2 regions of the Hydrogenophaga sp. 5NK40-0174 genome follow, and region 1 is predicted to be linked to the other one. Evidence: predicted binding sites of a transcription regulator. Region 1 holds the regulator's gene; the other holds the start of a gene.
What was found. The regulator FNR, encoded in region 1, switches genes on or off when oxygen is low (the NO sensors DNR and NnrR bind a similar motif). The targets are predictions, from matches to a motif close to TTGATNNNNATCAA.
Positions count from the first base shown of each region.

Region 1 (4,483 bases):
ACGGCCTTGAGCCTTCAGGCGCACCACAGACCCGTAGGCTGAGTGATGCCCATCCATAAAGCCCACCCAGAGGCGCCTGCCAGGGCCAGCCCTGCCAGCCGGATGGCCCAGGCGCCTGAGCGCCCTCCCCTGAGTTTGAGCAGGAGCCAGGGCCCGGCTGTCAGGGACACTGCCGTGCCCGCAGCAAACAGAGCCATGATGCCGGCCCCTTGAAACGCGTCTGCCGACAAGGATGCCATCAACAAGGCTGAGTACAGCAGGCCGCAGGGCATCAAGGCCCAAGCAGCGCCCAGCACAATGGGCGCGCCTGCCCCCATCCGGGTGAGCACCGGCCGTGCTTTGCGCCAGATGCTCTGCCCGAGGTCATCGATCCAGCCAGGTTGGCGCCCTCGAATCAGCAGCGCCAGTCCCAAGGCCAGCGCAGCGACATGGAAAGTGGTCCAGACGGGTCGGACAACAGCGGTATTCTGACCAAGCCAGGCAAGCCCTTGCACGGAGCCTGCAGCCAATGCACCCAGCAAGGCGTAGCCCGCCACCCGGCTGAGCTGGAAAAGCCACAGTGCCTGGGTGCTGCGCTCCCCTGCTGCATGGCCAATGCCAGCACAAGCAGCGCCGCACATGGCCACGCAATGGGGTCCTCCCACCAGGCCCATGAAAAGCGCCGTCATGGCCATCGAAGTTTGCATAGCTGGACTGTATCAGCGCGGCGGGCCCGCTAGGGGCCATCGCCCGGCGGGCTCAGATGATCTTGGAGAAGCGTGCCCGGTCCAGATCGGTCTGGATGTACTTGTCGAACACCATGGCGATGGCTCTGACCAGGTACCAGCCCTGGGCGGTCACGCGGATGCTGCTGTCATCCACTTCGACAAGACCATTGGCTTCAAAATCGGCCAGCGATTCGATTTCGCGCGCAAAGTAGGACTTGAAATCGATGAGATGCCCCAGTTCGATCGACTCAAACTGCACCTCACCCTGGCACATCACAGACATGATCACTGAGCGGCGCAGCAAGTCGTCACGGGTCAGTGCAAGGCCACGCACAATGGGAAGTCGCCCCTGGTTGAGCGCGTCGTAGTACTCATCGAGCGTTTTGGCGTTCTGGCTGTAGGTCGCACCAATGCGCCCAATGGCCGATACGCCCAGTGCAATCAGATCACAATCCGGCTGCGTGCTGTAGCCCTGAAAATTGCGGTGCAGGCGTCCCTGCCTTTTTGCCACGGCCAGCGCATCGCTTGGCAGCGCGAAATGGTCCATCCCGACATACACGTAGCCGGCTTCGCTCATGGCGTCGAGCGATCTGGACAGCATGGTGAGCTTGTCTGCAGGACTGGGCAGCTCAGCGGCGGCAATCCGGCGCTGGGGTTTGAATCGAGCCGGCAGATGAGCGTACGCGTACAAGGCCACCCTGTCGGGCCGCAGATCGTTGAGCTGGGACAGCGTTCGTGCAAAACTCTCCGGCGTTTGCAGCGGCAGGCCGTAGATCAGGTCGACGTTGACGGATTCGAAGCCGATTTCACGCGCCGCCTTGACCAGATCGAACACCTGCTCGGCCGGCTGCACGCGGTGCACGGCTTTCTGAACCGCAGGATCAAAATCCTGCACACCAAAGCTCAGGCGATTGAACCCGAGCCGGGCAAGTGTTTGCAGCCTCTGGTCGGTCACTGTGCGCGGATCAACCTCCACCGAATACTCGCCGCCAGGCACCAGGGTGAAGTTCCGGCGGATCATTGACATCAGGTCTTCGAGCTCCTCGTCCGAGAGGAAGGTCGGCGTACCGCCGCCCAGATGGAGCTGCGATACGTTGTGCCCCTTGCCAAAGTGCTGAACCTGCAACTCGACTTCACGCGACAGGTAACGCAGATACTCGGCAGCCTTGTCGTGGTGCTTGGTAATGACCTTGTTGCAGGCGCAGTAGTAGCAGACCGACTCGCAAAACGGAATATGCACGTACAGGGACAAAGGCAGGGCCATGGACCCGGCGCGCCGCTGCTCCAGCGCCTGGATGTAGTCGCCTTCTGTAAAGGCTTCCACAAACCTGTCTGCTGTGGGGTAGGACGTGTAACGAGGCCCTGGAACGTCAAAACGCTTGAGCAAATCGTCGGAAATCGCGTGGCTCACTGAGAATTCTCCATTGATGGCATGGCACTTTGCCTCAATGTGAGAACGATCCCATTGATCTTCATCAAGCCCTGCGACCTTCCCCGGGTTTGCCCTGACTGACATTGGATGAGGTGCAAAGGCCGTGAGAGCGGTTTCCAGACAGGGGGATTGCAGCCGCCAATGTGTCTTTGGGTTAAGCTTGCCACCTCAACGATGAATATACGTATGGACGGAACCAGCATCAAAGTCGCCTGTTCGAGCTGCAACCTTCGCGAGCTCTGCTTGCCCATGGGCCTCAACGAAGAGGAAATGACCAAGCTCGACAGCGTGATCACCACACGCAAGCGGATCAAGCGGGGCCAGTCCCTGTTCAGCGTGGGGGACAAGTTCACTTCCTTGTACGCGGTCCGCTCCGGCTTTTTCAAAACCTGCGTCACCAGCGCCGATGGACGCGACCAGGTGACCGGTTTTCAAATGACGGGCGAGATCATCGGCCTCGATGGCATCGTCAGCGACCGCCATTCCTGCGATGCCGTGGCACTTGAAGATGCTGAAGTCTGCGTGATGCCTTTCGACCAGGTGGAAGAGCTTTCACGTGAGTTCACGACGCTGCAGCACCACGTGCACAAGATCATGAGTCGCGAAATCGTGCGTGACCACAGCGTCATGCTGCTTCTGGGTAGCATGCGCGCCGAAGAGCGGCTGGCGGCGTTCTTGCTCAACCTGGTCCAGCGCCTGCACGCCCGGGGCTTCTCGCAATCAGAGCTCATTCTTCGCATGACGAGAGAAGAGATCGGCAGCTATCTGGGCATGAAGCTCGAGACAGTGAGCCGCACCTTTTCCAAGTTCGTGGACGAAGGCATCATCGACGTCAAACAGCGCTACGTCCACATCAAGGACACGGACGGCCTCAAACAGATCGTCAACCCGCAGCAGTGCTCCTGAAATGGCTTGCGTCGGGCTGACCAGTCGTCAGCCGCAGCTGCTGCAGTCCCCTGCCCCGCCGTTCTTCACGCAATTCCGAGGTCGCTCGTCCGCAGGCACTGGGCAGCGATTCACTTCAAACGGAGACATGGCCAGCAAGGTCGTCAGGGCACTCGAAGCCATGGTGATGGCCCAGAACACAAAAAAGCCGATCGTGTAGACGGCTTGCCGCGACAGCTCGAGCGGCTCACCAAACCACTGCAGATCACTGGGATCCACCATGGCAAACACCAGAATCTCCAGTACACCCGCCACGAGGAATGCTGGCCAGGCGATCCACATCCAACGTTGCGCTTTCATGTGTGTGTCTCCTCAGATCCGTGTGAAATGGTCGTGCCAGGTTCGGAGGCCTCAAGGTGCGAGCCCCAGGACCTGCACCTTGGTCATTGACTGTCTTGCCCGGCACTCTTGCCGGCAGGCGCAACTGTCGGTGAGGCCGCATGGTTGCGCGCCTGATGGGCCGGCACCATGTTGGCAGTACCGGCTTCCGTGCGATCCAGCACGGGGTCAGGGTTGCTGGCCGCAATGATGACGGTGGTCACGCCGGCGATCACGGCAGCGGCAGGGCCGCCAACAACCAGCCACATGATGGGTTCCTTCCACCAAGGGCGCGGCGTGCTGGCTGGCACAGGGGTAGTTGATTGGGAAGGCATGTTCAGGACTCCGGAAGACATATGCTGGGTCACTCCAATGAAACAGTTTAGCGGGGAACCAGGAAGGCAGCCTTTTCAACGACCTCGTCCGGATCATCACCAGAGGCGGCCCGAACAGTGAAGCGAATCGGGTGAGAACCCGGCTCTGCCGTATTGGGCGGAATCTGCACCCGAACGGCCACCGCGCGAGCTTCCGTTGGCTGAACTTCGATTTCATTCCCGGAGGCAATCATGATGTCCGGCAGGCCCTCCACCGACACCACGTAGTTCTGTGCGGTCTCCGTGGCATTCATCACCTGCAGACGGAACACGTTTTCAATCCGCCCTCGCTCGACCATGCGCGCCAGCGCGCCCCGGTCCCGGATCACGTTGACCTTGAGGGGGGTGCGCACAAACAGTCCGATCACAATGGCTGCCGTGATGGCCATCAGGATGGACGTGTACACAAGAACGCGAGGCCGGAAGGCATGCTTGACCATCTCCTGGGTGGTCCAGCCTTTGGCGACACCGTTTTCGGTGGCATAGCGAACCAGCCCGCGCGGATACCCGACCTTGTCCATCACCTCGTTGCACACGTCAATGCAGGCTCCGCAACCGATGCACTCATATTGCAGGCCATTGCGAATATCGATACCCGTCGGACAGACTTGCACACACAAGGTGCAATCGACGCAAGCGCCCAGACCCAGCTCCTTGGGATCGGCCTTTTTCGACCGTGGACCTCTCGGTTCTCCACGGGCAGCATC
Region 1 is NZ_BAABWG010000001.1:666,152-670,634, reverse strand. It holds gene ABWV89_RS03090 (sulfite exporter TauE/SafE family protein) at 15-686, opposite strand; gene hemN (oxygen-independent coproporphyrinogen III oxidase) at 739-2,118, opposite strand; gene fnr (fumarate/nitrate reduction transcriptional regulator Fnr) at 2,326-3,045, shown strand; gene ABWV89_RS03075 (hypothetical protein) at 3,073-3,384, opposite strand; gene ABWV89_RS03070 (nitrogen fixation protein FixH) at 3,468-3,737, opposite strand; gene ccoG (cytochrome c oxidase accessory protein CcoG) at 3,785-4,483, opposite strand, start outside.

Region 2 (4,483 bases), on a different contig from region 1:
GCCTGCGGCGCAATCACGTGAAGCAGCCATCGCCGACATGAAGGACTTGTTCAAGGAGAGCTGGAACCTTCAGCGCCAGGGCTGGGAGGAAGCGCTGGCGCTGCTCAAATCGCTGGGCGATACCTCTCACTGGCGCTGGGATGACCTGCAAGGGCAACTCAACCGGCGCGAATGGTCGGAAGCGCAACGCATTGGCGAGATGCTGGAGAAAATGCCCCAGCTCACCCATTTCATCAACCAGGTGGGGCGGCGCAAGCTGGACGCGCACCTGCCCAAGGCGTCGGTGAGCCAATCCACCCAGCACCATGCCCCGCCCGCCAGCCAGGCACCGGCAGAAGACGAAGAACGCCAGCCCGAGCCAACCGCCGTGGACGGGGTAAGGCTGTCCCGAACCCTGGAACGCATGCTCGGCAGCGAATCCGCCTGCCTCACGCACCCTGTCTGGCGCCGCCTGTGGCGCGCTCGCTTTGCCGAAGCCCGATTGCTCGCCTACGACGATCGCGCGCGCATTCCCTCACCTTTGCCCCAACCCTGGCCCGAGGGTGAAGCCAACGAGCGAGACCAACGCTCGGCCGGCCATGGCCCCATGATCATTTGTCTGGACACATCCGGCTCCATGCAGGGCGCACCCGAGAATGTGGCCAAAGCTTGCGTGCTGCAGGCCTTGCGCATTGCCCACAGCAGCGACCGGCGCTGCCTTTTGCTCTCTTTTGGCGGCCCGGGTGAGTTGCTGCAAAAGGAGCTTAGCCGCGACGCTGCCGGCCTGGACGCCCTGCTCGACACCATGGGCCAGTCCTTCGACGGCGGCACCGATGTGCAGACCCCGATCGAGCGCGCCATTTTGCAGACGCAACAGGAAGGCTGGCAAGACGCCGACGTTCTTATCGTCAGCGACGGAGAGTTCGGTCTGACCCATGAGGCGCTGGATGCATTGCGCGCCGCCAAAGACGCGCTGGCGCTGCGCGTGCACGGCATCCTCATTGGCGACCGCGAGACCATTGGCCTGATCGAAACCTGCGACCACCTTCACTGGGTGCGCGACTGGCGACGCTATGGCGCGGCAGGCGTTGCCGGTGCACAGGGCTTTTCACCGGTGCATGCCCGCAACCTCACGGCCCTGTACTTCCCCAACGCCATCCGGCATTGAGCCTTGCACGGGAACCATTCGTCCCCATATGCGTCTTATCCAGAGTTGATCAGGTTGCGCAGTCGGTGCAACCTGGTCGCCTGACACCAAGGAGAGAGCACCATGTGGAAACGACTGGCCGCCATCTGGATGGCACTGCGCGGAGACGTCAAGCGCGTCTGGTACGCCATGGGCCATCCGCACACCCCGCGCTGGTTCAAGCTGGGCGTGTTGGGCGTTCTGGTCTACCTGGTCTCACCCATCGACGTCATCCCGGACTTCCTGCCCTTGTTCGGCATCATGGATGACCTCGTCCTGGCCCCCTTGGCCTTGCGCTGGTTGCTCGCCCGCCTGCCTGAGCACGTTCAGCGCCATGCAGAGCAAGGTGGCCGACCGGTAGGCGCCAAGGTTCGTTCAGGCCGCTGAACCGCCAGCCGGGTCATCCTGAAAACCGTCGCGCCGGTAGGTCAGCACCAAGGTATCGCGCCAGCCCAGGGTGTCCTCGCTCACAGGCTGGATCGGTGTGGACTCATGGATCACGCGCGCATCATCGAGCAGCATCAATGACCAGGGGTCGCGCAGCGTGAAGCGTTGCCCCGACGGTCCATTGGCTTCGAACACACGGCTCTCACCTCCCTTGATGCCGTGCCGGTCGATCATGAACACGGCCACCAGGTCCACACCATCCCGGTGTGCCCCTTCGGGCGTGGGGCGCCCAATCCCATCAGTGGTGTCGATGCGGAACGGATGTGCCTCCACGTACCAGCGCCGCTCACCATGCAGTGCAGATGCCACTTCGCCCAGGCGCAACAAGATGCGATTCCACACCGGCAGCGCCAGCGTTTCCGGTGTGACCGGTTCAAACCAGCGTTCCATGCCACCATGGAGGGCGTTGTACGACACCGGCTGCCAATGCGCGCGATGTGGCACGGCCAGAACCTCGTTTCCATCCACGACAAAGCTGCCATGGCGTCGACGCCGGTACTTGCCACCGTCGCGCAAGTAATTGTCTGGCGGAAGATCCTCCCAGGCTGAGTGCAGGGCTGACAGGTCCTCCCCGGTAGCGGGCAGCCATTGCGTCACCGCGCTCGGATGCAGCAAGGCATAGCCTCGCTCAGCCAGCGCAGCGCCTTGTGCGGCCAGCGGGGAGAACGGCGGGGAAAATTCTTGCGTCATGTCCGCAGTGTACTGGCCTGACTCGGGTCAACTCATGCTCACACGAGACATTTGTCCCGCGTGGTACCTGCCCAAAGTCTGCGCTGGATCAAAGCCCGCCACACAAGGCGGTGCGAAGCTGATCCTGTCATCCAAGGAGGTTGCCATGTCAGAGATTCAGTGGTCCGACCAGCTGTTGCTGGACTTTGAACCCATGGACCAGGTTCACCGCGAATTCATCGACCTGCTCGCTCAGGTCGAGCAGGCACCAGACGATCACCTGGAAGAAGCATGGACAGCCATGCTGGGCCACACCACCGAGCACTTCGGCCGCGAAGACACCTGGATGCGCAAAACCAACTACGGCTCCGCGGCCAACCACATCATGCAGCACCGGGTGGTTCTCAACGTGCTCAGGGAAGGCCTGGACATGATCCGGTCACGCTCCTTCGAGCCCGCCCGCACCATGGCCCGCGAGCTGGCCGCATGGTTTGCCAAGCACACGCAAAGTCTGGACGCAGCCCTTGCCCAGCACTTGCGCAGCACGCAGGCAGATCTCAAGACTCTGGCAGCCTGATCGGTACCTCAGGGCAGCCTTGACACCTGATACGTGACAGATCCAGCCACATAGGCGGCATTTCGAAACATTTGCCTGCCAATGGGCTGGGGTAAACCATATAAGGCACTGCTTCTTTAGTGGCTATATTCAGGCCCAAGAGGAGACTTTGCCATGGCACACGTTGCTACCCATGCGGTTCCGCCCCAGCCAGATCAGCTGCCGGAATCGCGCTCTGACGCGCAAGCCGCACCGGAAGCGAACAGCGAATCCATCTTCAACCTGCCACTGGCCGAGCTGACGGCTCGCGATCCCGTCGAGTGGCTCAAGCTTGGCTGGCAGGACTTCAAACGCTGCCCGCGCATCGGCCTGTTCTATGGCCTGTGCTTCTTTCTCATGGGCCACGCTTTGCTCGCCGTTTTCCAGCGAGCACCAGAATATGTGCTTTGGTTGAGCGCCGGCTTCCTGCTGATGGGCCCATTCCTGTGCCTGGGCATCTACGACGCCAGCAAGGCCATGCAAACCAACGATCACCGGCCTTCCCTGCGCGCATCGCTGCTGGCATGGCGCCCCACCAAGGGCACCATGGGCATCTTTGCCTTTGTGCTGCTGATCCTGGAAATGCTCTGGGGCCGCGCTGCGCTGATCGTCTTTGCCGTCAGCTTCAACAACATGCCGGGAACCGTCGACGTGGTCGACATCCTGCTCGACCCGGAGAACATCGGTTTTGTCATCACCTACATCGTTGTGGGCGGCGTGTTTGCCACGCTGATCTTTGTGACCAGCGCCATCTCCATCCCCATGATCATGGATCGTCAGGTGGACGCCATCTCTGCCGGCCTCACCAGCATCCGCGCCTGCCTGAAGAACCCGGGCGTGATGATGCTCTGGGGTGGGCTGATCACCCTGATCATTCTGGTCTCCATGCTGCCCGCCTTTGTGGGCTTGCTGGTCACCGGCCCCATCATCGGCCACGCCACCTGGCATGCCTACCGGCGTCTCGTTCCAACCCCATCTGAAAGCGAAGCCGGCTGACGACCCGGGTGCGTTTCTTTGGCGAGGGTCCCCTGCCTCACGCAACAGCGAGAGGCGTGCTTTCTCGGCATTCGCGCCTTGGGCGCCGTTGTCAGCTGTTAACGTTCACCACCGTGCGGCCCCTTACCTGGCCGGACAGAATTCGCGGCGCCAGATCAATGGCGGCCGCCAGACCAATCTCTTCCGTCATGGCCGACAACTTGTCTTTGTCCAGCCACTGCGCAAGGCCCTTCCAGGCAAGTTCCCGGCGCACCATCGGTGCCATCACACTGTCAATGCCGTAGAGCGTCACGCCTCGCAGGATGAAGGGCATGACAGTGCCAGGCAGATCGAAGCCCTGCGCCAGACCGCAAGCCGTTACTGCGCCGTCGTAACGCGTACTGGCGCAAGCATTGACCAGGGTGTGGCTGCCCACCGAATCCACCACGCCGATCCAGCGCTCTTTCTGAAGCGGTTTGCCTGGCTCGGACAGAGCCGCCCGGTCCATCACCTCCGCAGCACCAAGTGATCTGAGATAGTCGGCTTCTGCCATACGGCCCGTAGAAGCCACCACCGTATGACCCATGGCGCTGAGCAGGGACACAGCCACACTGCCCACACCGCCGCTGGCA
Region 2 is NZ_BAABWG010000005.1:64,357-68,839, forward strand. It holds gene ABWV89_RS16840 (VWA domain-containing protein) at 1-1,147, shown strand, start outside; gene ABWV89_RS16845 (YkvA family protein) at 1,250-1,552, shown strand; gene ABWV89_RS16850 (2OG-Fe dioxygenase family protein) at 1,541-2,302, opposite strand; gene ABWV89_RS16855 (bacteriohemerythrin) at 2,448-2,858, shown strand; gene ABWV89_RS16860 (DUF2189 domain-containing protein) at 3,012-3,872, shown strand; gene acuI (acrylyl-CoA reductase (NADPH)) at 3,964-4,483, opposite strand, start outside.
Region 2: ABWV89_RS16855 (bacteriohemerythrin) is a predicted target of FNR. The motif match lies at 2,320-2,333, and genes of this name have one in related genera.